Regions from separate parts of the Mycobacterium venezuelense genome, predicted to be linked through region 2. Evidence: predicted binding sites of a transcription regulator. Region 2 holds the regulator's gene; the other holds the start of a gene.
The links. Region 2 encodes HspR, which represses chaperone genes until heat shock. Its sites were predicted from a motif close to ANNTGAGTNNNNNNNACTCANNT; they were not measured.

Region 1: a site for HspR is predicted at 13,142-13,164, ahead of lon (endopeptidase La). Genes of this name have one in related genera too.

The regions. Positions count from the first base shown of each region.
Region 1 is NZ_JBONDW010000019.1:13,044-29,000, reverse strand. It holds gene ACRCUN_RS26280 (FUSC family protein) at 1-72, shown strand, start outside; gene ACRCUN_RS26275 (PaaI family thioesterase) at 77-706, opposite strand; gene ACRCUN_RS26270 (DUF5701 family protein) at 726-1,424, opposite strand; gene ACRCUN_RS26265 (tetratricopeptide repeat protein) at 1,523-3,229, shown strand; gene ACRCUN_RS26260 (nucleoside deaminase) at 3,256-3,738, shown strand; gene ACRCUN_RS26255 (alpha-amylase family protein) at 3,735-5,057, shown strand; gene ACRCUN_RS26250 (DUF1810 domain-containing protein) at 5,062-5,505, opposite strand; gene ACRCUN_RS26245 (adenylate/guanylate cyclase domain-containing protein) at 5,596-7,764, shown strand; gene ACRCUN_RS26240 (mechanosensitive ion channel domain-containing protein) at 7,761-9,161, shown strand; gene ACRCUN_RS26235 (esterase family protein) at 9,321-10,328, shown strand; gene ACRCUN_RS26230 (AAA family ATPase) at 10,451-11,686, opposite strand; gene ACRCUN_RS26225 (DUF262 domain-containing protein) at 11,755-12,924, opposite strand; gene lon (endopeptidase La) at 13,176-15,509, shown strand; gene ACRCUN_RS26215 (PucR family transcriptional regulator) at 15,597-15,957, opposite strand, start outside.
Region 2 is NZ_JBONDW010000001.1:430,863-446,819, reverse strand. It holds gene ACRCUN_RS02250 (RyR domain-containing protein) at 1-2,382, opposite strand, end outside; gene ACRCUN_RS02245 (nSTAND1 domain-containing NTPase) at 2,523-6,683, shown strand; gene ACRCUN_RS02240 (MFS transporter) at 6,810-8,144, shown strand; gene dnaK (molecular chaperone DnaK) at 8,489-10,351, shown strand; gene grpE (nucleotide exchange factor GrpE) at 10,348-10,965, shown strand; gene dnaJ (molecular chaperone DnaJ) at 11,006-12,181, shown strand; gene ACRCUN_RS02220 (heat shock protein transcriptional repressor HspR) at 12,163-12,567, shown strand; gene ACRCUN_RS02215 (aldose 1-epimerase) at 12,579-13,481, opposite strand; gene ACRCUN_RS02210 (FAD-binding oxidoreductase) at 13,510-14,676, opposite strand; gene ACRCUN_RS02205 (ABC transporter permease) at 14,688-15,692, opposite strand; gene ACRCUN_RS02200 (TetR/AcrR family transcriptional regulator) at 15,791-15,957, shown strand, end outside.

The sequences.
Region 1 (15,957 bases), on a different contig from region 2:
CTGTCGACCATCACCCGAAGCCTGGTGGGCATCTCCATCGACCGGGTCCAGCCCGCCGAGGGTTCGCGCTAGCGGATCAACCCCGCGCCCACTTCGGCAGGATGAACACGCCCTCGGCCTCCGCGGTGATCCCATCGGCATCCGAAACATGGCCGCTGGCAAAGGCTTTGATCCCGTCCGTACGGGTGATCCGACCCTCGGCGTGCAGGTCACCGAGCGGCGTGGCACGCAGGTAGCGGATCGTCAGCGTGCCGGTGAACCGAGGGCTGACCGGGTCACTGGCCGCGACCTCGCCGAGCACGTGGTCGAGCACCATCGCGACGATGCCGCCGTGTACATGGCCGGGCGGACCCTCATAGGCGGCACCGAGACGAAAGTCGGTTGAGACGGCGCCCGAGCCGTCCTTGACGATCACCAACGGCGGCGAGATCGGGTTCCGGATGCCGATCGCGGGGTTGCCCCATGGCATGCGGGCGCCGTCGGAGGTGTAGCGGACGCCGAACGGTCCGTCCATCTGCTTGGCCCGCAGCCGCGCCGTCACGGCGTCGATCTGTGCCTTGGCGGCGGCCACCTCGGCGTCGTCCACCTCGGAGCGGATCGTGGCGTCGATCAGGTCCCGGACCGACTCGGCCAATGGCTCGTACACCGACCGAAGCCGGTGCACATCGGCAGCACTGAGATGCTCAACGTGGGTGAAGCCCGCCATGCGAAGAACTAGAACACGTTCAGTGCACGCGTGTCGAGTTGCCTTCCCCGGCGGGAACAGCGGTTCTGGCTCCCGCCGAAGCGAATCCGAGCCACGTGTGACGGTTGCCGGCCCAGCACCAGCCGACTTTCGGGGCGTTGCGGTTTTCCGGCCCATCGCGCCCCGTGCCGTTGCTGATCCACAAAGCCGGGGTACGGGCATCCAGCGTGCCGTCGCGTTTGCGCTTGCGCGAGCCGATCGTCATGAAACAGTGGCCCCGTTCCAGAATGCCCGGTTGCTGCAGCACCCAGAACAGACCCTCGGTGAGTGTCGAAGGCGTGCGCCCGGCGGCAGCTATCGCCGGCAGCGCCTCGTCGGGCGACCAGTTCGCCATCGCGTCGCCCCGGTCGAGTCCGGATACGAGATAAGCAGGCCGATCCGGCACGGTCACGGAGTCGATCGCGGTGAACTCGTCGACGTCGTCCATGTCGCTCACCACGAATCCTGGCTTGTCGTCGACCGTGAGAAGTGACGCCAGCGTGCGGGCCGAGATGAGATCGGGGTGCACAACCAAAAGCGCCGCCGGTTCGCCGGGTTGACGCGCCGCGGCTCGTACCGCGGATGCACTGAGCCCGCCCACGGTGTGCAACCCGAGCGCGATGAGTCGTTCGGCTTGTTCACCGAGGCCCGGCAGGGTGGCCGGGGCGGTCGAGGGGACAGGGTGCGCGGTGTTCGGCATCCTCCCCCAACGACGCATGCCCGCCGCTTGTTCCGAGCCGCTCACCGATACGCGGCAATTCGGCTCAGCGTTTTGTGCAACGCTTCTCACCGGCACCGATGCTGAACTATCGTGCGAGCGTGACGGCTTCAGCCTCGACCGAACCGTACTACCGGCTCGGGTCCTATCACCGGCCGGTTGACACACCGGCGCCGCAGGCCCAGCTCTGGTTCGACCGTGGCATGGTGTGGGCCTACGCGTTCAATCACGAAGAGGCGATTCGTTGCTTCGAGCGGGCGCTCGAACTCGACAACGACCTCGCGATCGCCCGCTGGGGCATCGCCTACTCGATCGGGCCGAACTACAACAAAGCCTGGGACGCCTTCGATCCCGTCGATCTGGAGACGTCGCTGCGGCGGGCGCGCACCGAATTGGAGCTGGCCACCGAGGGCCGGGCCTCGGCGGTCGAGCGCGGCCTGATCGCGGCACTGCAGATGCGGTTCCCGACCGGCGACGCCGGTGACATCCCAGCCTTGCTCGCCGGCCATGCCGGTTACGCCGATGCGATGGTGACGCTGGCACACCGATATCCCGACGACACCGACGTGCAGACGCTTGCGGCGGATGCCTTGCTCAACGTGACCGCATGGGCGCTGTGGGACGGCCGCACCGGTGAACCTGCACCGGGCTCGCGAGTCCGTGAGGCCGAACAGATTCTCGACGGCGTGCTGGCCACCCCGGCCGGACGTGAGCATCCAGGGGCGCTGCACCTCTATATCCACGCCATGGAGATGTCGGCCACCCCGCAGGCCGCGCTGCCTGCTGCCGATCTACTGCGCGATCTGGTGCCCGATGCCGGACATCTACAACACATGCCCAGCCACATCGACGTGCTGTGCGGCGACTACCGGAGCTCGGTGACCTCGAATCTGGCTGCCGTCCAAGCGGATCGGGCGTTCGTCGAACGGCAGGGCCCGCTCAACTTCTACTCGCTCTACCGGGCCCATGACCTGCATTTCGTGGTGTACTCGGCAATGTTTCAGGGCAGCTCACAGATCGCATTGCACGCCGCCGACGAACTGTCCCGGCAATTGACCCCCGAACTCCTTTCGGTGGCCTCCCCGCCCATGGCGGACTGGCTTGAGGCGTTCGTGCCGCTGCGGGTACATGTGCTGGTGCGATTCGGCCGCTGGGACGAGCTGATCGCCGAACCGCTGCCAAGCGATCCCGAGCTGTACTGCACGACGACGGCCACCGTCCACTACGGTCGCGGCGTGGCATATGCCGCGCGGGGACGGCTCGACGCGGCGCGAGCGGAACGGGATGCGTTCGACTCCGCCTACCAGCGCATCCCCGAAAGCCGATATCTGTTCAACAACACCAGCCTCGACATCCTCGCCATCGCACGCGAGATGCTCAACGGCGAGATCGCCTACCGCGAGGGTGATTACGACACGGCGTTCGCAAACCTGAGACGCGCGATCGAATTGGACGACGCACTGCCCTACGACGAACCGTGGGGCTGGATGCAGCCGACCCGGCATGCCTATGGCGCGCTGCTGCTCGAACAGGGCCGGGTCGAGGAAGCCGCTCAGGTGTATGCCGCCGATCTCGGTCTCGACCCCACGCTGAGCCGGTCGTGCCAGCATCCGAACAACGTGTGGAGCCTGCACGGCTATCACGAATGCCTGCGGCGGCTCGGCCGGGACGCCGAGGCGGCGATCGTCGGCAAGCAGCTCGAACTGGCGCTGGCGCGTGCCGACGTCCCGATTACGGCCTCGTGCGCGTGCCGCCTCGACGTCGCCGATCCGTGCTGCGGCAGTTGAGCGCACTCCCCGCGTAAACTCCGGCTGTGGCCATCAGCGACGACGATCTTTCGCACCTGCGCCGATGTGTTGAACTAGCGGCTGAAGCCCTCGCCGACGGCGACGAGCCGTTCGGCTCGATTCTGGTCGACGAGTCCGGCGCCACCCTGTTCGAGGACCGCAATCGCGTCAAGGACGGCGATGCCACCCAGCACCCGGAATTCGCGATCGCCCGCTGGGCCGTCAACCGTCTCGATCCGCCGCAACGTGCGCGTGCCACGGTGTACACGTCCGGCGAGCACTGCCCGATGTGTGCGGCCGCGCACGCCTGGGTTGGTCTGGGCCGCATCGTCTATGCGACCTCATCGGCGCAGCTGACCGGTTGGCTGACCGAATGGGGTGCACCACCGGCACCGGTCGCGGGCCTGCCGATCAACACCGTCGCCCCCGGCGCCGAAGTCGAGGGACCGGTCGACGAATTCGCCGAGCCGATGAAGGCGCTCTACGCGGCGAAATTCCAGCCGTCATGACAGAACCCGGATGGGTCGCCCACGCCATCTGGTGGCAGATCTACCCGTTGGGCTTCGTTGGTGCTTTCCCGGCCGACCAGCCGCCCACTGCCGATGACCACCGATTACGTCGAATCGTCGAATGGCTCGACCACGCTGTGGAACTCGGGGTGTCCGGCATTGCACTCGGCCCGTTGTTCGAGTCACGCACACACGGCTACGACACCACCGACCACTTCCGCATCGACCCCCGGCTCGGTGACGATGCGGATTTCGATCACCTGATCGCCGAAGCCCATCAACGCGGCCTGAAGGTACTGCTCGATGGCGTGTTCAACCACGTGGGAACAGATTTCGAGCAGTACCGCCAAGCCCTCGAAGGCGGGCCCGACCACCCGGCGTCGGAATGGTTCCGCCGGCGCGGAGCACAGTCGGAGTTCACGACGTTCGAGGGGCACGGCGAGCTGATCGCGCTCAACCATGACAACCCCGACGTGGTCGAGTACACCGCGACGGTGATGCGGCACTGGCTCGGCCGCGGTGCCGACGGCTGGAGACTGGACGCGGCATATGCCGTACCCGATCGATTCTGGGCGCAGGTGCTGCCCGCGGTACGCCGAGAGTTCGCCGACGCGTGGTTCGTCGGCGAGGTCATCCACGGCGACTACCAAGCCACCGTCGCTGCCGCGACCTTCGACTCGGTCACCCAATATGAGCTGTGGAAGGCGATCTGGAGCAGCCTCAACGACGGCAACTTCCACGAGCTCGACTGGGCACTGCAGCGGCACAACGATTTTCTCAGGACCTTCGTGCCGCTGACGTTCATCGGCAACCACGACGTGACGCGCATCGCCAGCCAGCTGGAGAATCCGCAGCATCTCGAGCACGCGCTGGTCATCCTGCTCACCACCGGCGGAACCCCGAGCATCTACGCGGGCGACGAGTCGGCTTACCGTGGCGTCAAAGAGGACCGGCGCGGCGGAGATGATGCGGTACGCCCCGCGTTCGGCTCGCCGCCCGCTGATTCAGCGCAACCGGGCGCCGACGTTCGGCGGCTGCACCAGTACCTCATCGGGTTGCGCCGCCGTCACCCGTGGCTGCACACCGCGACCACGTCCGCGCTCAGCCTGACCAACACTCAATACGTCTACCGCGCCGACGGTGACGCGGGAGCGCTCATCGTGGCCCTCAACGTCGATGACGCACCCCTTCGGGTTTCCCTGGCCGAACTCGGCGTACCCGCCGGCCTGGTGGTCGCCGGTTCCGGCGCGCCACCGCAGGCCGAGGTCACCGACCCCGAGGTGGCCGGCCACAGTTGGCTCATCATCGAGCCACGCTGATCGGTCAGCCCAGCAGGCCGAGGGTGGCCGGGTCCGGCATACCGTCGTACAGCCGATCGAGCACAGCCACGAACTCATCGTCCTTCTCGCCCGAGTTCGAGGCCACCTCAGCGAACAAAGTCATCGAGGAACGCACCTTGAGCCAGTCCGGCCAGCCGAAGATCTGTTCGGCAGTCTTGTCTTCGATTTGCGCTACCGCACCGGCACATTCGCGTAACCGGGGACCGAGCGTGTCGTGCCTCAGGTAGGCGAGCGCCTCCGCACGCGAGGAGATCCCGAAATAGTGTGCGGTCGGACTTCTGCCCAAACCGCGTAGCTGCGGGAAGATGAACCAGATCCAATGGCTGCGTTTCCTGCCCGTGCGCAATTCATCGAGCACCGTCGGGTAAATGCGGTCCTGCGCTTCGGTGAAGCGCTGTAGATCAAACGGATCATCTTCGGTGACCACAACGTCAAATATTCCATAAACCCGGCTGCCGACAACGATTTCGCCACAAAGTGCTCAGCCTAAGCATTGCCCAGCTAACCTTTGTTTTCGATGACAACGACAACCGAGCCAGCCGCATCCGTTGAACCGGCGCCGAAGTCGAAGAAACTCCGGCGCCGGATGCTGTCCCGCATCAGCATCCAGTCGAAGTTGTTGGCAATGCTGCTGATCACGAGCGTGCTGTCGGCCGCGGTCGTGGGATTCATCGGCTACCAGTCCGGCCGGAGTTCCCTGCGCGACTCGGTGTTCGACCGTTTGACCGAAGTGCGTTCCGCGCAGGCCCGCCAGTTGGAATCCGAGTTCCAACTTCTACGCAATTCGCTCATTATCTACACCAGGGGCACAACCGCGACCGAGGCCGCCGACGCCTTCACCGCCGGGTTCGATCAACTGGGCAACGCATCGATCAGTCCCGCGCAGCAGAAGTCCATCACCGACTGGTACGAGAACCAATTCGTCAAACCGGAGGACTTACAGAACGGAAACGAAACCGACGTCGCCGCCGTACTCCCAAGCTCGAATGCACAAAAGTACCTACAGGCCAATTACATGGCACCGTTCACCGATTGGGACGAGGCGATCAAGTTCGACGACGCGGGCGACGGGAGCGCGTGGTCGGCGGCGAATGCCCGCTTCAATGATTTCTTCCGGGAAATCGTGACCCGGTTCAACTTCGAGGACGCGCTATTGCTCGACACCCGGGGCAACGTGGTCTATAGCGCCTACAAAGGCCCCGATCTGGGCACCAACGTCTACACGGGCCCCTACAAGGGCGGCAATCTCACCGAGGGGTACAGAGAAGCCCTGGAGTCCAACGCCGTCGACTATGTCGCGATCACCGATTTCGGCCCCTACCAACCGGCGGACACCCCGACGGCGTGGTTGATGTCGCCCATCGGTACCGGCGGTGCCGTCAAAGGTGTTTTGGCCCTGCAGTTTCCGATCACCGGCATCAACCGGCTCATGACCATGGACAAGAAGTGGGAAGAAGCCGGGATGGGCAAAACCGGCGAGACGTACCTGGTCGGCCCGGACGGTCTCATGCGGTCGGATTCGCGGTTGTTCGTCGAAAACCAAGACCAGTTCAAGCAGGATGTGATCGACGCGGGTACGCCGCCCGACGTCGCCGAGGAATCGATCCGGCAGGGCGGTACCACCCTGGTGCAGCCGGTGAACGATGAGGCTTCGAAGCTGGCCCAACGCGGCCAATCCGGCTCGATCATCGAAACGGATTATCTCGGCAACGAAACCTTGCAGGCGTATGCGCCGGTCGACCTGGTCGGGCTCGATTGGGCGGTGGTCGCCAAGATCGACACGTCCGAAGCATTCGCGCCGGTCACGAAGTTCACCCGCACGCTCGTCCTGTCGACTGTCGCGATGATCTTCGTGGTGTGCATCGCCGCGATTCTGCTGGCGAGATTCTTCGTGCGACCGATCCGCCGGCTGGAGGCAGGTGCCCAACAGATCAGTGCCGGCGACTACGGCATCTCGTTGCCGGTGCTGTCGCGCGACGAGTTCGGCGACCTCACCGTGGCGTTCAACGAGATGAGCCGCAATCTGCGTATCAAAGAAGATCTGCTGGAGGAACAACGCCGCGAAAACGACCGCTTGTTGCTCTCCATGATGCCCGAGGCGGTGGTCCAGCGTTACCGCGAAGGCGAGGAGACCATCGCGCAGGACCACCAGAACGTCACCGTCATATTCGCAGACCTCATCGGGCTCGACGAGTTGGCGGCCGAGATGAGCTCCGACGAGCATCTGGCGATCGTCAACAAGCTGGTGCGCCAATTCGACGCGGCCGCCGAGAATCTCGGCATCGAACGTGTCCGAACATTGCACAACGGCTACCTGGCCAGCTGCGGGCTGACCGTGCCGAGGCTCGACAACGTGCGTCGGACCGTGGATTTCGCCGTAGAGATGCAGCGCGTCGTGGACCGCTTCCGCGGTGAGACGGGATACGACCTCAAGCTGCGGGCCGGCATCGACACCGGCACCGTCAGCAGTGGGTTGATCGGGCGGTCCAGCCTCGCCTACGACATGTGGGGTTCCGCGGTCGACCTGGCCTACCAGGTGCAGAGCGGGGCCCCGCAGCCCGGCGTGTACGTCACGGACTCGGTGCACGAGGCGACCCGCGACATCCGCCAGTTCACCGCGGCCGGATCGGTCACGGTCAGCGGAGCCGAACGGCCCATCTGGCGGTTGGCGGAGCGCCAGGCATGAGAGGTGTTCTGGAGGCCGACTGGTTCTACTGGGCCCTGGCTGTCGCGATCGGGTTGCCGATCGGCCTCGTGCTACTGACCGAACTACACAACGTGCTGGCGCGTCGGGGCAGCTACCTTGCCAGGCCGATCGGCCTCCTGCGCAACTACATCCTCCCCCTCGGCGCGTTGTTGATCCTGCTCGTCAAGGGCAGCGAGATATCGGTTGAGGCAACAACGGTACGGATCGTCGCCACCGCATTCGGGTTCGTCGTGATGATCCTGTTGCTGTCGGGGCTCAACGCCACCCTGTTCCAAGGAGCCCCGGAAGGCAGCTGGCGCAAGCGTATTCCGTCGATCTTTCTCGATGTTGGTCGATTCGCATTGATCGCGATCGGGATCGGGATGATCCTGGCCTACGTATGGGGCGCCAACGTCGGCGGCTTGTTCACCGCTCTCGGCGTCACCTCGATCGTGCTCGGCCTGGCGCTGCAGAATTCGGTCGGCCAGATCATCTCCGGTCTGCTGTTGTTGTTCGAGCAGCCTTTTCAACTCGGCGATTGGCTCGACACGCCGTCCGCGCGTGGCCGCGTGGTCGAGGTCAACTGGCGGGCAACGCATATCGACACCGGCAGCGGTATGCAGATCATGCCCAACTCGGTGTTGGCCGGAGCGTCGTTCACGAATCTCAGCAGGCCGGAAGCGTCGCACTCGCTGTCGATTGTCACCGCGTTCACGTCCGCCGACCCGCCGGACGAGGTGTGCGCACTCCTCGTCCGCATCGCGACCCAATTGCCGCAGCGGCGTTCGAACGCAGTTCCCAAGGCTGTCCCGATCGGCGGCGGCGAGTACAAGACTTCTATCCCACTGCGAACCCCGGCCGACGACACCGCGGCGCGCGCGACGTTTCTACGGTGGCTCTGGTATGCGGCGCGGCGGGCCGAACTTCATCTCGATGGGGCCGATGACACGTTCGCCACACCCGAGCGACTGGACAAGGCCGTGCGGCAGATGGCGCCGACGTTGCGGCTCAGCCATACCGAACAGCAGGAAGTGCTCAGCCACGCCACCTTGACCCGCTACGGCACCGACGAAGCGATCCAGGTCGCCGGAGAAGTACCGGCTCGCATGAGTTTCATTGTCTCAGGCCGTGTTTCGATGACAGTGACCGGTAAGGACGGTGCCATCGTCCCGGTGCGCACCCTCACCGACGGCGATTTCCTCGGGCAGACCACACTGACGCGCGAAGGCGCCCTCGCGTCGGCGCATGCCGTCCAGGAAACGACGGTCCTCCAGGTCGAGCGCCATTTCCTCGAGGAATTGGTCATGCGTAACCCGCTGCTTCTGCACGAGCTCGGCCGGATGATCGAAGAGCGCCGGACCGCCGCACAGCAGGCATTGACGGCCTCCGCCAAGTGAGAAGACAGGTCTCGGCACCGAGTCGTAATCGTTAGCCAACCGCGATCTGCCCCTCCGGCGCTGTTACGCCTGTGACTGGTGTGACGCATGGTTTGCTAAGCACCACACAGCGACGGCAATTGCTTGTGGCATGCGAAGAAAGGTGGGTTGGTTGCCGTTATGAAGGTCATCAAAGACATGCGTGGCATAGCAGCGTGGAAAGCGTTGCGCCGCTTCATCGTCGGGGCGCTGGCAGCACTGGCCCTGCCGGGGTTGATCGGGTTCGCCGGGGGGTCGGCGAGCGCGGGGGCCTTCTCCCGGCCAGGCCTGCCCGTCGAGTACCTCGACGTGTTCTCGCAGTCCATGAACCGCAACATCCGCGTGCAGTTCCAGGGCGGCGGACCGCATGCGGTCTATCTGCTCGACGGCCTGCGCGCCCAGGACGACTACAACGGCTGGGACATCAACACGCCGGCGTTCGAGTGGTACTACCAGTCGGGCCTGTCCACGGTCATGCCGGTCGGCGGGCAGTCCAGCTTCTACACGGACTGGTATCAGCCATCCAAGGGCAACGGGCAGGACTACACCTACAAGTGGGAGACGTTCCTGACGCAGGAACTGCCGGCGTGGCTGGAGGCCAATCGCGGTGTGTCGCAGACCGGCAACGCTGTCGTCGGTATCTCGATGGCGGGCAGCGCGGCCCTCACCTATGCGATCTACCATCCGCAGAAGTTCATCTACGCCGGCACCCTGTCGGGCTTCCTGAACCCGTCTGAGGGCTGGTGGCCGATGCTGATCGGGCTCGCGATGAACGACGCCGGAGGCTACAACGCAGAGAGCATGTGGGGTCCGTCGACCGATCCGGCCTGGAAGCGCAACGACCCGATGGTCAACATCAATCAGTTGGTCGCCAACAACACACGGCTCTGGATCTACTGCGGCACCGGCACTCCGTCGGATCTGGACGCCGGGGCCTCGGGCGGCAATCTGATGGCGGCGCAGTTCCTCGAAGGACTCACCCTGCGGACGAACATCACGTTCCGGGACAACTACATCGCGGCCGGCGGCACGAACGCGGTGTTCAACTTCCCGCCGAACGGCACGCACGCGTGGAACTACTGGGGTGCACAGCTTCAGCAGATGAAGCCCGACATCCAGCGGGTGCTGGGCGCACAGTCCGCCACGTAGAGAACCACCCACCCAGGGAGCCTGCCGTTTCCCCCCGACGGCAGGCTCCCTGCTCTATGTCTGGAGTTTCTATGTGCGGAGTTGCGACACCAAAACTATGCACGATGTACAGGCATCCGGCGTCAGCGACGAAGCTGCGCGAGGAACTCCGCTACCGATTCGGGGTTCTTTTCGCACCAGGAAACGGACAGCGTCCGTAGCACAAATTGTCTGCCATATTCATCGCCCAGTTTGTTAATCCAATCATGCACGTCAGCGCCCTCAATTGAATCCAAAAAAACTTCCAAGCGCGCTGTATCGACGCTCAATGCTTCAGCCAGGTCGGTGACATCAAGACTTTTCATAAGAGTATCTGGGTCTGAGTCGCCAGGAAGGAACATGGTTGGCCACTCCGACGGCTTCGACGCTTCGACCTTCCCACGCTGATCTCCATCGAACACAAATGCGAAATAGATGTCAGGCCGGGGCGACTTCGGAAGGCAGGACCTTAGCGATTGCATATAGCCTTCGCCGGAGCCCCATACAACGGTTGAAGCGCGCGCAAGATAATTACTGCCCGCCTCGAGAATCGCGCGTGTCAAAAACCATGCCGACTCATCTTCACAGAAGAAGACATGCCTAATTGGCGGTCTTGATAGCAGAGAATCAGCGGCCGATGGATCGTCTGATAAAAACACGCTGACGGATTCTCCCGCTGCATCGCTGCGTAGGAGCAGGAAGCCGTTCTCCGCCCTAGCTTGATGAATCATCTCTTCGGAGTGGGTGGAGATGATTACCCGCCAACGTCTTGTGAGGCAAATACGGAGCACGCGAGCCAACAACCGAGACACACCAATTGGGGGAAGAAAAGCGTCCGGCTCATCAAGTAGTAATGTGATTTCTTTCACGTCGCGGTACTGCTCTAGGATCCAAAAGAGGAAATGGACCGAGAATTCCCCCAGTCCCATGTCGCGCGAAGTGTACTCAACGCCGCGGTACCGCACTCGAAAATACGGTACGGACGGCTGATCGGACGACCAGCGAAATCTACTTGCGACCGTATCATCATCAGGCTCAACCTCGAAAGAGAACCATTCGACCATTTCGTACTCGCGCCCAACAATGCGAGCGATGTCGCTAAGCCGTTCTTCGTCGAGGTTTAGAGGAGTGAATTCCTCGGTCATATCGTCAAAATCGATACGCGACCGAAGTATCATCAATGCTTGCTCACATAGATAATGCAAATCAATCATCAACGAGGAATCACCGAGATGGCTCTGAAGTCCGCGCAGGAACCGCGTTTTTCCTGCACCGTTCTTCCCACCCACAACTATGCAAGGCTCTGCCAGGTCGACTGAGATCTTGTCGGTGAGCTTCACTATGTTTGGCTCGTCGCGACCGCGCGACCTCCGCAGCTGACTCCAGACTGCAGATTCCCTAACTTCCCTCACCGGGCCGCCTCAACATCACTCAGTTGATCGCCCCAGTTGCGGTAGTCGATAAACTCAAAAAACAGCGGCTGGTGCCTTTCACCTGGCGAGCTCGCAAGTTCGGACAAGAGACGATTGGATCGTTTAACCTCCGGAGTGGAGAAATTAGCCTGCGAGTAAAGATGAATCGCTAGATCACGCGTTAAAACAGATGAGACGTCAGTAACGCGATACGATGCACGATCGTCATATAGCCGTATGACTTCCTGGAGTCCGTGCGAAACGGGCCGCTCTACCATGGACTCGCCGCGCCGAAGAGCGAGTCGGTCACTCTCAAAGTTCCGCAACAAATGGCCTGGCAGCTCGCCTGTGATAGCAGTCGCCCAGTCTGAGTAGATAAGCCAGGTCTGTAGCGTACCCTTATTGAAGCGAACCTTATCGCCGACTGAAGAGATTTGCTCTTGCAGAACATGCCCGGCCCGCGAGACACGCTGGATTGTTTCCTCAGAGAATTCGGAGGATCTGTAATAATTCTCCACAACAGTGTTGTTAATATGAGTTCGCAACGTTCCCAATTCAACTGCGACACATGTTCGCGCGACGATATCGTCGTAGGCCAAACGTCCATTCGCAAAGCCGATGACTTCACGCTTCAGTAGCCCAGATTCAGTTAGGTGTTTCACGAGATCTTTAATTTGATCTCGCGCTTTACCATGCAATGCGTTACGCTTTTCCGGCGGTGTAAGATTATAAGACTGGTTGAGTCGAAAGAACAGTTCATTCGGCTCCTGAGGTAGGTATTCACTAAGCGTAATTGTCTGTATCACAAATCGCTTGACAGCCCTTTTCACCGTGTCCGGAAGGCTGTCGTAGCGCAATCCATCTAGTTCTTCAATCTGAGGGTCTCTGGGCTCAATTGACCCGTCAACAGGGATCTTATTGTCAAAGAAATCCCGGATAGCCGCCAGTCGCTGTTGTCCGTCAAGCACTTCTTCGCGCCCGTTGTGGTCAATAACAATGTGGACAGCGGGTATATACCACTCACGGAGGATGGTGTCGACAAGTCTCTGCCGCCGCCGCGAGTCCCAAATTTCGCCTCGTTGAAAATCAGGCTGGAGGTCTAATTCTCCAGCATTAATTCTACTGACGATCGTTTCAAGTTGTAGATCAGACTTGCCTAGTTTCATGCGGACCGGCCTTCGTGGAAAGTGCGTTCAAACAGGACTGCCTGGCCGTCACTAGAGCCGCACACGGATGCGCGGATATAGCTCGACCGACTGTGGGTCCTTGATGCGATCACGATCACATCATCGTCGACGCCGACTCGTGCGTCGCGACCAACACAGCCGAGTCCCCTCCGAGGCAGGTTCATTCACCCGCCGGGAACAAATCGGAACACCGCAAGGTTGAGCGCATCAGACTGAACTTTGGAGGTTTGATGTCCGAACCAATCGCAGTGCCCGTGTTGTTTGTGAGCGAGCCGATCCTGCTGCCCGGAATGGTGGTGCCGATCGAACTCGACGACGCCGCCCGTGCGGCCGTAGAAGCGGCCAAGGCCGCCGCTCCGACGGGTGAGACCGGCAAGCTACTGATCGCACCGCGCCTCGACGACCGCTACCCCACCTACGGCGTGATCGCGTCGATCGTGCAGGTCGGCCGGATGCCCGGCGGTGGTGCAGCCGCCGTTGTGCGGGGTGAGCGGCGTGCCCACATCGGCTCCGGGACCACCGGGCCGGGCGCGGCGCTGTGGGTTCTGGTGGAAGAAGTCGCCGAGACCGAATCCGACGACGAGACCAAGGCGCTGGCGGCCGAGTACAAGAAGCTGCTGCTGGCGATGCTGCAGCGGCGCGAGGCGTGGCAGATCGTCGACGTGGTCAACAAGATCACCGACCCTTCGGCACTCGCCGACACCGCGGGCTATGCGTCCTACCTGACCGACGTGCAGAAGCGGGAACTGCTGGAGACCGAGAACGTCGCCGCGCGGTTACGCACCCTGATCGACCTGACCAGCGAACACCTGGCCGAGGTCGAGGTCAACGACAAGATCGCCGAGGACGTGCGCTCCGGAATGGACAAGCAGCAGAAGGAATTCCTTCTGCGCCAGCAACTCAATGCCATCCGCAAGGAACTGGGCGAGGGCGAACCCGATGGATCAGAGGACTACCGGGCCCGTGTCGAGGCCGCCGACCTGCCCGAGAAGGTGCGCGAGGCGGCATTGCGCGAGGTCGGCAAGTTGGAACGGTCCAGCGAGCAGAGCCCCGAGGGCGGCTGGATTCGCACATGGCTGGACACCGTTCTTGACCTGCCGTGGAATGAACGCACCGAGGATTCCACCGATCTCAAGGGTGCCCGCGAGATTCTGGACGCCGACCACCACGGGCTGGGCGACGTCAAGGATCGCATCGTCGAGTACCTGGCCGTCCGAGCTCGGCGCGCCCAGCGCGGCATGGCCGTCGTCGGCGGCCGCGGATCCGGTGCGGTGATGGTGCTGGCGGGGCCTCCCGGCGTGGGCAAGACCTCGCTCGGTGAGTCCGTGGCGCGGGCACTCGGCCGCAAGTTCGTGCGCGTCGCCCTGGGCGGTGTGCGCGACGAGGCCGAAATCCGCGGCCATCGGCGAACCTACGTTGGCGCGCTGCCCGGCCGGATCGTGCGAGCCATCGGCGAGGCGGGTTCGATGAATCCCGTTGTGCTGCTGGACGAGATCGACAAGGTCGGCTCCGACTACCGGGGTGACCCGTCGGCCGCGCTGCTGGAGGTCCTTGACCCGGCGCAGAACCACACGTTCCGCGACCACTACCTGGATCTCGACCTGGATCTGTCCGACGTCGTGTTCCTGGCGACGGCCAACGTCATCGAGAACATCCCGTCGGCGCTGCTGGACCGCATGGAGCTGGTGCAGATCGACGGATACACCGAGGACGACAAGGTCGCCATCGCACGCGATTACCTGCTCCCCCGCCAGGCCGACCGCGCGGCACTGACCGAAGCCGAGGTGACTGTCACCGACGCCGCGTTGCGCAAGATCGCCGCCGATTACACCCGCGAGCCGGGTGTGCGGCAGTTCGAGCGGCTGCTGGCCAAGGCGCTGCGCAAGGTCACGACCAAGTTGGATTCCGCAAACGCGCCCATCACGATCGACGAGCCGGACCTCGTGGAATACCTGGGTCGTCCGCGGTTCACGCCGGAATCCGACGAGCGTACGGCGGTGCCCGGTGTCGCGACGGGCCTGGCTGTCACGGGTCTCGGCGGCGACGTGCTCTACATCGAGGCGAACTCGAACGATGGCGAGCCGGGATTGCAGCTCACCGGTCAGCTGGGCGATGTGATGAAGGAGTCGGCGCAGATCGCACTGTCCTACGTGCGGGCCCACGCCGAGCAGCTCGGCGTCGACCCCAAGGCGCTGGACCGGCGCATCCACGTGCACGTGCCCGCGGGCGCCGTGCCCAAGGACGGTCCGTCGGCCGGTGTGACGATGGTGACAGCACTGGTGTCGATGGCGACCGGGCGACAGGTGCGTGGCGACGTCGGCATGACCGGTGAGGTCACGCTGAACGGCCGCGTGTTGCCTATCGGCGGGGTCAAGCAGAAGCTGTTGGCGGCGCAACGAGCGGGGCTGTCAACGGTTTTCATCCCGCAGCGCAACGAGCCCGACCTGGACGATGTCCCGGCCGAGGTGCTCGAAGCGCTGGAGGTCAAGCCGATGACCGACGTGGCCGACATCATCGCCCAGGCGCTGGAGCCGGCGGCTGAGGCGGTCACGGTCGCGGCCTGAGCCGCGGCGGCCCGTCTGGTGCGAGCGTGCGGGTTTGCCGGTGACGACACGGAGTGTCGGCCGGCACACCCGCACGCTCGTCGTGCGTCAGACCACGGGCAGTCGTCGGGATGCGCTGACGTCGCGGCTGCGCATGTCCTCCTCGGCGTCGAGCAGCTCGACCGCCCGCAGTGCCAGCCACAGTTCGGCGAGCGAATCGGTCTCTGCCAGATCGAGTTTGGTGATCTCAGCGACCCGCCGCATGCGGTACATCACCGTCTGCCGGTGCACATGCAATGTCTGCGCCGTCTGCTGCCAGGACCGTCGGTTTCGCAGGAATGCGTCGAGGGTTTCGACGAGATCGGTGTTCTGTTCGCGGTCGTAATCCTGCAACGGGCGGAGCACACGGTCGACCAGGGCTTGCGCGTCGCCGACGCTCGACAGTCCCAGCCAAGATGGCCCGCTGCCG
Region 2 (15,957 bases):
GAAATCGTCCGGTGGCACGGGCCACTGCTCGCCACGCTCGCCCTTCACGACCCAGTCACCGGACTTGGCGCGCTCGGGCCCCTCGAGCGTCTCGATGATCTCGCCGTCGACCGCCAAACGGGCCAGGACATTTCCGGTTCGTCGCCATTCACCGTTCTCGCCGACGCGTGCGTAGGTGGCGGCGAATCGTTCATTGTTCACCGACCACGTCGTACCGTTGTCGTCGGATACCTCCCAATCGCCCGCTTCGGCATACATGGTGTCGCCGGTATGCGAGATCCACGTCCACGGCTCGTCACGCTGTCTGGCCGTGACCGTCCCGGTGCGGTCGAACCGCTGCCACTCCGGCCGTGACCGGTAACCGAGTTGACGAAGTGCGACAAGCGTGTTCGCCAAGCTTCGCAAGGTTGCCTCATGGACGGCGTCTTTGGCTCTCGTATCGTCCCACGGCATCAATCGAGGATGAATCTTGCGGTTGTCATCGCGAACTTCTCCTGGCCGCCAACCGGCCTTGAAGTAGTAATCGCACCAGCTGGTGTGCTCTTTCTCGGCCATCGCCATCGCCGCTTGCTCGGTGAACCCCAGCGCCCCAAGCTGTTTCATCGGCGCCATGTCAGCGAATCCGGAAGGCGTAGCGGACTCCGTAGCGCTACCCCAGGTGTCCCAGGTGTGCCCGCCGTGAGTCCTGACGATCCACAGTGCGTTGAGCACCAGGCGACGGTTCGAGCCCTGGTAAAACGGGTCAAGCTCGTGCCACGGAACCGTCGCAGGGCTGGGTGTGGACACCGTCGCGGCGTAGCGGCTGTGGATGAGGCGTGCCGCACGCTCCCACGCATCTTGCGCCTGGCCTGTCGGCAAGTCCATCGACAACCCGAATGTGCGCAGCCGGCCCACCAGGAAAGGTTCGTCGTCTCCCGTCTGGTCCGCGGTGGAGTGGCCACCTGCTCCCCAGTCATGGGACTTCGGGTCCCAGGCGTAGATGGGAACGGTGGGAAGCTGGGCGGCCAGCCGCGTGCCGGTCGAGGAATCGATCGACGAGCCACCGATGGGGTCGCTGTCGACCAGTATGACCGCCGTCGTCGTATGCACCGCACCACGGTGGTCCGTGAGAATCGATTTCAGCACCGGAACAGTCGGTGCTTGTGAGATGGCCTCCACAACAAGGCTTTCGGGTTGCAGACCGAGTTGCTTGCGGTGGTAGTCGTGGTCGTGTTTGTATTCCTCCGCATTCTCGCCCACGAGGGTGAGTGCCGGGGGCACGGCTTCACCCGGGTAGTAGTCGTACTCGAGACGTCGCTGCGCCATGTCCGCGCACAACGCGAGTGTCAACTGTGACGTCCCGCAGACGACGACGCGGGAGACCTTGTCTTTCTCGATGATTCGGTCGAGCAGTCGACCCGCCGTCACCTCGTACTTGCCGACCGCATCAGGAGCCCAGCTGTCGTCGGTACCCATCTGTTGGGCGCGCCACGCCTCGGCCTGCCAGGGATCGTCGATGCGGACGATCAGCGGGACATGGCGGCCACGCCGGTCGCCGGACGGTCCCGCGAGATCGACACGGCGCTTGATCAGCTCGAGGCGCATGAGATTCATCGACGCGTCCGGTGAAAGCAGGTAGAGCCGGTTCACCTTGCGCCACATCGACATCGACGTCCAGCTCTCCGGGAGGTCGAAGGCCACCGTGACAACTCGTGCGCCTTTGCTGCGTGGCTCCTGCACACAGGGGCGGTCGGGATTCTCGGTGACGATCACCACCGTGCCGAAACCGCGCTTGTCGCTGGTGAGCGCCCGCACCATCGACGAAGCGTCGTCGTCGATGCCGACCACCACGGTCACCGATCGGGCAAGCACGATCCGCAGCCGGTCGAGCCGGTCGCGGAACAGCGCGGCCACCACGCCCAAAACGGTGATGAACAGCACGCCGAGGGCCGTCAGCCGTGCGACGTCCAGTGCGACGGGTGCCGGGTCCGGGCAACGTGCGCCACCGACGGACGGATCACCGATGTTGCCCTTGATCAGCGACGCCGTCCACATCAACGCGGTGAAGAAGAACGGGTTTTCGCGTTCGTCGTGGCAGCGCCAATAGGACGCCATGCCGAGAACCACGCTCACCACTGCGAGTCCGGCAACGATCGCGACCGGCGCCCCGGTGCGTCGCACCTGCTGAGCGCGTAGGAACAGCACGCACACGATAACCATCGCCGCTGTGACGAACAGGACGGATATCGCCGAACCGGGTCTGCCGAACCAGTCAGGCCAGCCGGGCACCTTCGTCGCGACAGAGGGACTGTGTGCCCGCACCGCGAGTGCGGCGACCAGCACCACGACCAGCGCTGACGAAACCATGAGCGCTGTCCGAAGCGGCGAAACTTTGACGGGCACTCGCGCCCCCCTTCAGGCGTGCACCGAGGCCGACTCAGAGGCCGCCGAGACATTAACATAGCCGAGGTCCGTGGTATCCCAGCCCTTTCGCCGATGAGCCTCGGCTCGAAGTGGGCTGGTACGCACAGAGAGTGGGGGCTGTGTCGCGCATTTTCCTGAGCCATTCGAGTGTCGATCTACGTCAGACGCTGGCGTTGAAGCAATGGCTCGTCAATCAGGAGCCCGCCCTGGCCAACGAGATCTTCCTGGACGTCGATCCAGAGGTCGGGTTGCAGCCCGGGCAGCGGTGGAAGGACGCCCTACAGCGGGCAACTGCCCGATGTGAGGCGGTCATCTGCCTGTTGTCCAGCAGTTGGGAGGCGTCACACGAATGCAGGGTGGAGTACCGCGTCGCCGAGAGCCTGAACAAACAGATCCTGTGCGCGCGGCTGGAACCCTCGGCCGGCGACGACCTCACGTCAGAATGGCAACGTTGCGATCTGTTCGGCGGCCCGACAACGAAAATTCACCTGGACGACGGCCCGCCCGTGGAGTTCTCCACCGCGGGTCTGTATCGATTGCGCGACGCGATACGTGGGGCCGGCATCAGCGCGATGTCCTTTGTCTGGCCACCGCCAGGCGATCCGGGCCGCGCACCCTACCGGGGGTGGGAACCGTTTGAGCAAGTCGATGCCGCAGTGTTTTTCGGTCGTGACGCTGCGATCGTGCGGGCGCTCGACGAGATCCGCGGGATGCGATTGACCGGCGTCAGATCGCTTTTCGTGGTGCTGGGCCCGTCAGGCGCGGGCAAGTCCTCGTTTCTCCGCGCCGGTCTGCTCCCCAGGCTCGCCCGCGAAGATCGCCGCTTCGTGTTGTTGGGGACGGTGCGCCCGGGGCGAAATGCGCTCACCGGTGACACCGGCTTGGCCGCGGCCATTCGCAGTACCAGAGAAAAGCTCGGCCTGATGCAGCCGAGCCTCGGCGAGATCAAGGCGGCATGCCTGAGCGATGCCGATCGCGTAGGCGAACTTCTGACCGAGATTCAGCACGCCGCGGCCGACCGGTTGCCGGTAACCGACCCGGACAACGAAAAGTCCGACCCGCCAACGTTGATACTGCCGCTGGATCAGGCCGAGGAGTTGTTCTCGGCAGACGCCGGACTGCAAGGAGCGCAGTTGCTGGCTCTGATCAACGCGCTGTCGGGCAAACAGAATGACAGCGCCCTGGGCTTGATAACGGCGGCGACCATCCGTACTGATCGTTACGAAGCGATGCAGACCCACCCAGCGTTGGCAGGCATCGAGACCCGCGTCTATGACAGTCTCAAACCGATGCCGCCGAACCAATTCAAGGAGGTCATCACCGGCCCGGCTCTACGGGCGACCCAAGGCGAACAACGCCTCGACATCGAGCCTGATCTGGTGCAGCGATTGTTGGTCGACGCGTCCGAGGGCGCCGACACGTTGCCGATGTTGTCATTGACCCTGGCCCGGCTCTACGCCGACTACGGGTCCACCGGCGAGCTGACCACCCAGCAGTACGAATCGATGGGCGGCATGCACCGAGTGGTGCAGACGGAGATCGAAGAGGTCCTGTCTCCTGACCCCGATGAACGCCGACGGCAACTCGACTGTCTGCGTGCGGCATTCATACCATGGCTCGCGACCGTCAATCCCGACAACGATCAGCCGATGCGGCGCGTGGCGAAATGGGACGACCTGCCCGAACAGAGCCGTCCGTTGATCGATGCCCTCGTTGCCAAACGCCTCATGGTCAAAGACCACCGCGACGGGCACGTGGTGGTCGAGGTCGCGTTGGAAAGCCTGTTGCGGCAATGGGACGAACTGGCCGGCTGGCTGCGCGACGAGCGTCATAACCTCAAAGTGGCTGACGACCTCGAACGCGCCGCAGGCTCGTGGCGGGCCAATCAGCGGAACCCGGCATGGCTCCTCACGGGCAGCCGCCTCGCCGACGCTGAAAGCTTGCTGTCCATGGAGTCTTTCGCACAACGTCTCAACCCGGTTCGCGAGTATCTCGGTGAGTCGCGCAAAGCCGAGAACGAACGGATTCGTGCCGAGGAGGAGTACCGTCAGGCCGAGCTGCGAAATGCGCACGAACGACACGCCACCGCAGAGGCCCACAACGCAGCGCTACGCAAACGCGCGGTTGTCACGGCGGTCATCGCGGCGTTCGCGGTGGTGGTGGCCGTCGTGGCGATGGTCGCGTTCGTGCAGGCCCGGGATTCCCGCGCGAGAGCGCAGAGCCGATTCTTGGAGGCCACCAGCGCTCGACTTGTCTCCGAGTCGCAGGCGGCATTTGCCGGTGCCCGTCCCGGCGGGGACGTATCGGGGTTCCAACGTCTGCTGGCCGCCAACGCGGTCGCGGCGGAGCCCGCATACGACGCGCTCTACAGCGCTGTCGTCAGGAATCGCAACCTAGACAAGGTGATACAAGCTTCGGCAGCGGTGATCGGCGTGGCGCCCGATGGCCGGCGGCTGGCCACCGTGACCCCCGAGGGGCCTGTGGAAGTGTGGGACGGCACACCCGGTGAAGAGCCTCTCGCGAGGCTCGACACGACTGGGGTGTTGCGGGCGGCGTTCAGCCCGGACGGTGCCCGGATCGTGACCGCGGCAGGCGACCGGACGGCGCAGGTGTGGGACGCGAATACCGGTGAGCCGCTTGGTTCTCCGCTCGTGGGCCACGCGAGCGCGGTGTGGAGTATGGCGTTCAGCCCCGATGGCGCGCGGGTCGTGACGGGTAGTACTGACCAGACGGCGCGGGTATGGGACGCGCACACCGGTCAGCCGGTGGGTGGTCCTTTCGTCGGCCACGCGAGCGCAGTGACGAGTGTGGCATTCAGCCACGACGGCGGGCGCATCGCGACGGGTAGCACTGACCAGACGGTGCGGGTGTGGGACGCGCACACCGGGCTGCCCATCGGCGGGCCGCTCGCCGGGCACACCGGTGATGTCGAAAGTGTGGCTTTGAGCCCGGACGGCATGCGGGTTGCGTCGGGCGGTGCGGACCAGACGGTGCGGGTGTGGGACGCAGGTACCGGCCAGCCGGTGGGTGCGCCGCTCACCGGGCACACCGACTGGGTGGAAAGTGTGGCGTTCAGCGCGGACGGCGCGCGCATCGCATCGGGTGGCCGCGATGGGACAGTCCGCTTGTGGAACGTGAATTCTGCCGATTCGGTGGGTGATCCGTTCACCGGTCACGCAGGCTGGGTGGAGCATGTGTCGTTCAGCTCAGATGACACGAAGGTCGTGTCGGGAAGCGTCGACGCGACGGTACGCGTGTGGAATGCCGATGACGCTCGTCCGGTCCATACCGACACGGTGGAGAGCGTGGCGTTCAGCCCGGACGGTACGCGGGTCGTGTCGGGAAGCTACGACAAGACACTTCGGCTGTGGGACGCCAACACCGGCGAGCCGTTGGGCGATCCCCTTACTGGGCACACCGGCTGGGTGGAAAGTGTGGCGTTCAGCCCGGACGGCACACGTGTCGTATCGGGCGGAAACGACGGCACGCTGCGGGTGTGGGACGCCGCCACCGGTCAACAGGTGGGCGATATGCTCGCGGGCCGTCGGGTGCTGAGCGTGGCGTTCAGCCCGGACGGCACGCGGATCGTGTCCGGCGGTGCCGACGACACCGTGCGGGTGTGGGATGCGGATTCGGGTGAGCCGGTGGGTGATCCGTTTGCGGGCCATACCGACGATGTGGAGGGTGTGGCGTTCAGCCCGGACGGTACGCGGATTGTGTCGGGCAGTGCCGATCAGACGCTGCGGGTGTGGGATGCGGATTCGGGTGAGCCGGTGGGTGATCCGTTTGCGGGCCATACCGACGGCGTGGAGGGTGTGGCGTTCAGCCCGGACGGTACGCGGATTGTGTCGGGCAGTGCCGATCAGACGCTGCGGGTGTGGGATGCGGATTCGGGTGAGCCAGCAAGCGGCCCGCTCACCGGACACACCGGCCGGGTGACGAGTGTGGCATTCAGCCCGGACGGCACCCGGATCGTGTCGGGCAGTGCCGATCAGACGGTGCAAGTATGGGACGTCAACTCCGGTCAGCCGGTGGGCGATCCGCTCACCGCGAGCACCATCGAGGTGAAAAGCGTGGCGTTCAGCCCGGACGGTTCGCGCATCGCATCCGGAAACCTGGACCACACTGTGCGGTTGTGGCCGGGTGCTGCGACACCTGCCGACCTGTGCGCCAAACTGACGGCCAACATCAGCCGCAAACAGTGGAACGATTGGGTGTCACCCGACATCGGCTACGTTCAACCCTGCCCGGACCTTCCCGTACCGCCTGACAACGTATGAGCACCCGATTGTGCTGACGACCTCGAGCCGTCGCTGCGGGCGGGGGATACGTGCGGATGTTGACCGCGCTCGTGGTTCAGCTCCTGTTCGGCTGGGTACGCATGCCCCACCAGGAGGTCGCGATCGATGTCCGAGTTGTCCAATAGCCAGCCCGCCGGCCGGCACTCGTCGATTCGCAAGGTCATCGTCGCGAGCCTGATCGGCACGTCGCTGGAGTGGTACGACTTCTTCATCTACGGAACGGCCGCCGCCCTGGTTTTCAACAAACTGTTCTTCCCGAGTTTCGATCCGTTGGTCGGCACGCTGCTGGCCTTCGCGACGTATGCCGTCGGGTTCGTCGCCCGGCCGCTCGGGGGCGTCGTCTTCGGGCACTACGGGGACAAGATCGGGCGCAAGAACGTCCTGGTGGCGACCCTGTTGCTGATGGGCATCGCGACGATGCTGGTCGGATTGCTGCCGACGCACGCAACCATCGGAGTCTGGGCGCCCATCTTGTTGGTGCTCCTGCGCTTCCTGCAGGGCCTCGGTCTCGGCGGCGAGTGGGGCGGCGCGGTACTGATGACACTGGAGTCCGGAGACCGCAGGCGGCGAGGACTCAATGCCAGCTGGCCGCAGGTCGGTGTGCCGATCGGCCTTCTGCTCGCCAACGGTGTGCTGTCGCTGATGGGCGCGCTCACCTCGGACGACGCCTTCTTGTCATGGGGTTGGCGCGTGCCGTTCCTGCTCAGCGGACTGCTCGTGGTCGTCGGCTTGTGGATCCGGTTGACCATCTCGGAGAGCCCGTTGTTCACCGAGGTCGAAGAAACCGGCGCCAAGTCGAGCGCCCCCATCGTCGAAGTGCTGCGCCGCTACCCGAAGCACATCCTGCTGGCCATCGGCGCGCGCGTGGGAGTCGATGTGGCCTTCTACACGTTCGTGCTGTTCGTCACGACGTACGTCGCCACCTATCTTGAATTGCCCGAGCAGTACGCACTCAATGCCGTACTCATCGCCGCGGCTCTGCAGGTGGTCGCGATCCCGTTCTTCGGTCATCTGTCCGACCGATTCGGCCGACGGCCCGTGATGCTGATCGGTGCGATCGGCGCCGCGGTATGGGTTTTCGCGTTCTTCGCCTTGCTCGATACCGGCCAATTCGGATTGATTGTGCTTGCAGTCATCGTCGCACTCATCCTGCACGCGTCGTTGTACGGGCCGCAGGCGTCGTTCATCGCCGAGATGTTTCCCACCAAGGTGCGCTATACGGGTGCTTCGATGGGCTACCAGCTCGCAGGCATTCTCGGCGGCGCCCTGGCACCGATCATCTCGGTTGCCCTGCTCGACCGGTTCGGCACGTCGATAGTCGTGTCGATTTACGCCGTGGCGATGCTGCTGATCACGATCGTCTGTGTCTTCGTCGCGCCCGAGACATCGAAGATCGATCTGCATGCCGAAGACGTCCCGTTGAGTCACGCCAGGCAGTAGCCGCCTTGGGGTTGATGTGGTGTGCCGATCCCTGTGACGAGCGTGCGACTTGTCGGGGCGTTCTTGGCTTTCTGGCACAAAAGCCTGCACGTTCGTCACAGTGCGCCACAAGGGGAAGCCCGAACCTGGCCTGGGTGCGTGCGGGATGCCGAGTCTCGTCGGTAGATATCGCGTGAATACGCAATGTGGGCACGCGGGAACAAAACGTGAGCGGCACCCGTTGAGCAGATCGACAACAACTTGAGTGACATCGACTCAAGTCTGGGTTGACAACCGACGGTTGGCAGGAGCAGGCTTGAGCGCAGTCCGCTCAGACCCCTATATGTCTATCAGGAGGCAAAACCATGGCTCGTGCGGTCGGTATCGACCTCGGGACCACCAACTCCGTCGTGGCGGTTCTGGAAGGCGGCGACCCCGTCGTCGTCGCGAACTCCGAGGGCTCCCGGACCACCCCATCGGTCGTCGCGTTCGCGCGCAACGGTGAGGTGCTGGTCGGCCAGCCCGCCAAGAACCAGGCTGTGACCAACGTCGACCGGACCATCCGTTCGGTCAAGCGGCACATGGGCAGCGACTGGTCCGTGGAGATCGACGGCAAGAAGTACACCGCGCAGGAGATCAGCGCGCGCGTGTTGATGAAGCTCAAGCGTGACGCTGAGGCCTACCTCGGTGAGGACATCACCGACGCGGTCATCACCGTGCCCGCCTACTTCAACGACGCCCAGCGCCAGGCCACCAAGGAAGCCGGCCAGATCGCCGGCCTCAACGTGCTGCGCATCGTCAACGAACCGACCGCGGCCGCCCTGGCGTATGGCCTGGACAAGGGCGAGAAGGAACAGACCATCCTGGTGTTCGACCTCGGTGGCGGCACCTTCGACGTCTCGCTGCTGGAGATCGGCGACGGCGTCGTCGAGGTCCGCGCCACGTCCGGTGACAACCACCTCGGTGGCGACGACTGGGACGACCGGATCGTCGAATGGCTCGTCGACAAGTTCAAGGGCACGTCGGGCATCGACCTGACCAAGGACAAGATGGCCATGCAGCGGCTGCGTGAAGCCGCGGAGAAGGCCAAGATCGAACTGTCGAGCTCACAGAGCACGTCGATCAACCTGCCCTACATCACGGTCGACGCGGACAAGAACCCGCTGTTCCTCGACGAGCAGCTGACCCGGGCCGAGTTCCAGAAGATCACTCAGGACCTGCTGGACCGCACCCGTCAGCCATTCCAGTCGGTGATCAAGGACGCCGGCATCTCGGTGTCGGAGATCGACCATGTGGTGCTCGTGGGTGGTTCCACCCGTATGCCCGCCGTCACCGATCTGGTCAAGGAACTGACCGGCGGCAAGGAGCCCAACAAGGGCGTCAACCCGGACGAAGTGGTTGCCGTCGGCGCGGCCCTGCAGGCCGGTGTGCTCAAGGGTGAGGTGAAAGACGTTCTGCTGCTTGACGTCACCCCGCTGTCGCTCGGTATCGAAACCAAGGGCGGCGTGATGACCAAGCTCATCGAGCGCAACACCACGATCCCCACCAAGCGGTCGGAGACCTTCACCACCGCCGACGACAACCAGCCGTCGGTGCAGATCCAGGTGTTCCAGGGTGAGCGCGAGATCGCCTCGCACAACAAGCTGCTCGGCAGCTTCGAGCTGACCGGCATCCCGCCGGCCCCGCGTGGCGTGCCGCAGATCGAGGTCACCTTCGACATCGACGCCAACGGCATCGTGCACGTGACCGCGAAGGACAAGGGCACCGGCAAGGAAAACACGATCAAGATCCAGGAAGGCTCCGGCCTGTCCAAGGAAGAGATCGACCGGATGATCAAGGACGCCGAGGCGCACGCCGAGGAGGACCGCAAGCGTCGCGAAGAGGCCGACGTCCGCAACCAGGCCGAGTCGTTGGTCTACCAGACGGAGAAGTTCGTCAAGGAGCAGCGTGAGGCCGAAGGTGGGTCGAAGGTTCCCGAGGACACGCTGACCAAGGTGGATGCCGCGATCTCCGACGCCAAGAAGGCGCTCGAAGGCAGCGACATCTCCGCGATCAAGTCCGCGATGGAGAAGCTGGGCGTCGAGAGCCAGGCCCTTGGCCAGGCGATCTACGAGGCCACGCAGGCCGAGCAGGCTACCGGTGGTGCCGGTGGCGCAGGTGGATCCGCCAGCTCGGACGACGACGTGGTTGACGCCGAGGTTGTTGACGATGACCGGGAGAACAAGTGAGTCAAGACGATTCGCACGAGCCGGTGACCATCACCGACAAACGGCGCATCGATCCCGAAACCGGCGAGGTGCGTGAGCCGGAGTCGGCCCCTGGTGGGCCGGCCCCGGCCGCGGCCGGCGCCGCGGAATCGGCAGGCGATAGCGACGAGGTCGCCGAGCTGAAGGCCACACTGCAACGCGTCAAGGCCGAATACGACAATTACCGCAAGCGGGCGCTGCGCGATCAGCAGCTCACCGCGGACCGCACCAAGGCCACCGTCGTCACCCAGTTGCTGGGTGTCCTCGACGACCTGGACCGGGCCCGCAGCCATGGTGACCTGGAATCGGGTCCGCTCAAGTCGGTGGCCGACAAGCTTGTCAATGCCCTTGAAGGGCTCGGTCTTTCCGGGTTCGGCGAAGAGGGTGACGAGTTCGACCCGTCGTTGCACGAGGCCGTGCAGCACGAGGGCGAGGGGACCCATCCCATTGTCGGGACCGTCATGCGCCGTGGATATCGAGTCGGCGACCAGGTGGTCAGGCACGCCCTCGTCGGCGTGGTGGACACCGTGCCGGACGCCGAAGGCGCGGATAACCGTGACGCCGCCGGCGCACAGGCCGCAGAATCAGACAATTAGGCAGACCAACTAGAGAGATGAGGTAAGGAGGTGGCGCAGCATGGCCCAACGCGAGTGGGTCGAAAAGGATTTCTACAAAGAACTCGGCGTCTCCTCTGACGCCAGCGCCGACGAGATCAAGAAGGCCTACCGGAAACTGGCCTCCGAACTGCACCCCGACCGGAACTCCGACCCTGGAGCCGCTGAGCGGTTCAAGGCGGTGTCCGAGGCGAACAGTGTTCTGTCGGACCCCGCGAAGCGCAAGGAGTATGACGAAACCCGGCGGCTGTTCGCCGGAGGCGGCTTCGGTCGCCGATTCAACACCGGTGGGAACTTCGGTGGTGGTGGATTCGGTTCCGACGGAGGCGAATTCAACCTCGGAGATCTGTTCGACGCCGCCGGTCAGGCCGGCGGCGCGAACATCGGCGATCTGTTCGGTGGGTTGTTCGGTCGCGGTGCGCAAGCCCGGCCCAGCCGGCCGCGCCGCGGCAACGACCTGGAAACCGAAACCGAACTGTCGTTCCTGGAGGCCACCAAGGGTGTGGCCATGCCACTGCGGCTGACAAGCCCGGCCCCGTGCACCAACTGCCATGGCAGCGGTGCACGGCCGGGTACCAGCCCGAAGGTATGCCCGAACTGCAACGGCTCCGGTGTGATCAACCGCAATCAGGGGGCGTTCGGGTTCTCCGAGCCTTGTACCGAATGCCGGGGTAGCGGCTCGATCATCGAGCATCCCTGCGCGGAGTGCCAAGGCACCGGCGTCACGACCCGCACCCGCACCATCAACGTGCGGATTCCCCCCGGCGTCGAGGATGGTCAGCGGATTCGCCTGGCCGGTCAGGGCGAGGCCGGTCTGCGCGGCGCGCCGTCCGGTGACCTGTACGTGACCGTACATGTGCGGCCGGACAAGGTGTTCGGACGCGACGGTGACGATCTCACGGTCGCGGTTCCGGTCAGCTTCCACGAATTGGCGCTCGGAACAACGCTTTCCGTGCCGACACTGGACGGCAAGGTCGGTGTGCGGGTGCCCAAGGGCACGTCCGACGGCCGCATCCTGCGGGTGCGCGGACGTGGTGTGCCCAAGCGATCGGGAGGCCATGGGGACCTGCTGGTTACCGTGAAGGTCGCTGTGCCGCCGAACCTGGAAGGCGAAGCGGCCGAGGCGTTGGAGGCCTACGCAAAAGCCGAGCGGGCCAGCGGTTTTGACCCGCGTGCTGGATGGGCAGGCAACCTGTGAGTAAGCGCAAAGAGGAAGCCCGGACGTTTCTGATCTCGGTGGCCGCCGAGCTGGCCGGTATGCATGCGCAGACCCTGCGCACCTACGACCGACTCGGCCTGGTCAGCCCGCAGCGCAGTTCCGGTGGCGGGCGGCGTTATTCGGAGCGTGACGTCGATCTGCTGCGTGAGGTGCAGCGGCTGTCGCAAGACGAGGGCGTCAACCTGGCCGGCATCAAGCGCATCATCGAACTGACCAATCAGGTCGACGCGTTGCGGGCCCGGGTGTCAGAGCTGACTCAGCAGGTCGAGCAGCTCACCGCCGCCAACCAACACCGCGATGTGTCGGTGTCGTCGAAGGCGGTCGTCCTGTGGCAGCCCGCCGCTCGGCGGCGCCATTCGCAGTAGCGGGTCAGTCGCTACGTGACCTTGATCGAGAAGGTGGCGGTCTCCGGTGTGCCGGGGACCGCCATCGGGTAATTGCCCCGACACAGCGCGTCGGTGGGTGCGGCCATCGGCTCGATGCACAGAACGTCGTCACTGCCCGGCGCGAAGAGCTGTGCCGCGCCGTAGCCTTCGTCGAACGTGACCTCGACGCGGCGACCGCCGCCGGACAGCGCGAATCGCGCGCCGTTGTTCACCTGATCGAACCCGTGATCGAGCTCGGTGGTGCCCAATCGCTCTGTGCCCCCGGCCCATTCCGAGGTTTCACCGGTCGGGATGCCGCGGCTGTCCACCGCCAGGTGTCGCATTCTCGGCGTCTCCAGCTGCCACTCGCCGCGGGGGATGCCCGGCAACTGGAAGTACGGGTGATATCCGAAGCACAACGGCACCGAGGCCGCGGTGGACGCGATCACGGTGGTATCGACCGTCAGGGTGCGATCGGCCAGTGTCACCGTCATGGACAGCGTGTGCGGAAACGGGAACGTCGTCAGTACTTCTCGCGTGCCGCCCCAGTCGAATGACGCGATCAACGTGTTTTCGGATTGCTCGGTCACCACCCAATCCGGGCTGGCGGCGAGCACACCGTGGATCGGTGAGCCGTGCTCGTCCGCGCGGACGCCTGCGACACCGGGCGTCAAGCTCACCACGGTGCCGCTGACGTTGTACTCGTTGGCGCCCAACCGATTTGCCCACGGATAGAGGATCGGGATGCCCATCGTCTTGCCGTTGGTGATGTAGGCCCGCAATCCGCGGCGCTGACCGAGAAACTCCACACCGTCGTCGGCAAGGGACGTGCAGATCATGCCGGCGGTTGGCACATACGTCGCCGACAGCGACGACGACGGATCCTGCAAGGTGACGGGTTGGTAGTCAGCCATTGCGCAAGTCTGTCACGGCGCCGCGTCGTCAGTGTGTGAGCGGGTCGTGCTGGATCCGCTCGGGCGGTGCGCCCCTGGCGATGAGCGCTGCCTTCGTGGCCTCGACCATGTGGGGCCCACCGCAGATGAGGATCTGGCGATCACCCCAGTTGCCGTATCGGGTCACCACTTCTGGCAATTTGCCGGTCTGGCGGACGTGCAGCCCGCGGGGCGGCTGGACGTCGGGATAGTCCCGCGCCCACGGCGGATCGCTGCTGTACTCCGACACCGGCGTCACCGACAACCAGGGATTGGTCGAGGCGATCTGCCACAGCGTTTTGAGGTCGTAGAGGTCGCATGGATATCGCCCGCCGAAGAACAAATGCACGCGTGGATTCACGCCCTGCAATGTCATGTCCATGATCAGCGTGCGCAGCGGGGCCAGCCCCGTGCTGCCCGCAACCATCAGCACGTCTTCGCCGTTGCGATCGACCTGCATCGCGCCGTGGGGACTGGACATTCGCCAGCGGTCACCGGGACAGGTTTCCCCGACGATCGCGGTGCTGACCATTCCGCCGGTGACCGACCGGACGTGGAACTCGATGGCGCCCGACCGGTCGGCGGGGATGGCGGGGCTCAGGTAACGCCAGCGGCGTGGCCACTGCGGCACCTGAACGGTGACGTACTGGCCCGGGTGATAGAAGAGCGGTTGATCGAGTTGCAGCCGGATGACCGATACGTCGCGCGTGACGCGATGGTGTTCGACGACGGTTCCGTCACAGTAAGCCGGTGATTGCTCGGCGTCGGCCGCTCCGCGCATCACCCCGATCGCCAGGGCGACCGCGTCTCGAGCCGCCTCGGCCAGCCGGTCGCTCCAGGCGGCGGTCAGATGTTTGTGCAGCGTGGTGTAGAGCGCGTCCTGCATCGTGTCGTAGTGACTCTGCAGTACGCCGTACTTGCGATGATCCCGGCCCAGCTGAGCCAGGAACGCCACCGGCTCCTCGGCCCGCTGGGCGATCAGCTCGCCGAACAGCCAGGCCAGCGCGCTGGCGAACACTTTGCGCTGGATGTCCATGTCCGGCGGGAACAGATCACGGGCCGAGAGGTCGGTGGCGAACCAATGGGTATAGAAGTCGCGGATCAGGGTGTCGGACCCGTTTTCCGGGTCGACCGCATCGCGCAGTACCTGCAGCGCGTCACGGTCATCGAGTCCCACGCCGCTGAATTTTATGCGTGCCCGCGCCGCTGCTGCCGCAGAGCCGCGATGACCACCATCGATGCTCCGGCGAGGGCCCAGCACGTCAGCACGATGACCGCGGTCGTCGCACCGGCGCCGGCGAAGTATGCCGTCGACCGCAGCAGCGTGGCGTTGGCTCCCTGGGGTAACAGCTGGCCGAGCGCGCCCCAGCCGCTCGGCAGCATCTCCGGCGCGGACGTCAGGCCCGACAACGGGTTGCCCAGCAGCAGTGCCAACAGCGCACCCACGGCCAGCCCGGCCTTGCCGAACAGCGACCCGAGGCCCAGCATGAACAGGCCCGCCGCGGCCACGCCGAGAGTCAGACCGGCGGCCACACCCCAGAAGTTGGTCTCGATGGATCCGAGGACGTAGTAGAGCAGTGCGGCGATGGTGATGCCGGCGACGCCGGAGAACACGATGCCTGCGGTCAGGCGAGTCCATACCTCACGCCGAAGGGCGATGACCAGCGCGACCGCCGGGAGGATGCCGGCGAGGGTGATCGGCAGTGCCGACGCGGCGATCCCGGCGCCCCGCGGATCGTCCTTCGCGGGCGGGGCCAGGTCTTCTGTCCGCAGCGTCACTCCGGAATGGGCAGCGATACCCGACCCGACTTGATTGAGGAGTTGGGCGACGGCCGGGCTTGCGCCGGTCGCGGTGAGCAGAACCGGACCGCCCGGCGTGAAGGCTATGCCGCCGTAGACGTTTCGGTTGAGTATCGCCTCGCGCAGGGCCGCCTCGCCGGGGTAATAAGTCACCGCGAACGCGCCGGGTGCCTGCTGCTCGAGGCGTTGTGCGACCTGGCTGCTCGCGGCCTGTGGTCCGGCCGCGCCGATGGGAACGTCGTTGGGCTTGGAACGCGCGGCGGGTAGTGCGAACGCGATCGCGACAAGCGCGATCGCAACCGTCAGCACGGCGATGATGCCGGTGGCCCGCAGTGCGGCAGGCGGCTCGTGTACGGGTGCGGCGTGGTGGGTGGGGAGCGTGTTCGTGGCCATGCTCGTCGCCTTTTCATCCGATGTTGAATTACGAATGTGCTGAGCGTAGCGCCGTATGCGCCATATTTCAACGATCATTGAAATGATACTGTCGGAGTATGGCTCCACCAGCGCAAACAGCGAGGAAGCGCGGGCGCAGACAGGGTGAACCCGTGTCGAGGGACGCCGTGCTGGCCGCTGCCAAGGAACGGTTCGCCACGGATGGCTACGAGAAGACGACGCTGCGCGCGATCGCGGCGGACGCCCACGTCGACCCCTCGATGGT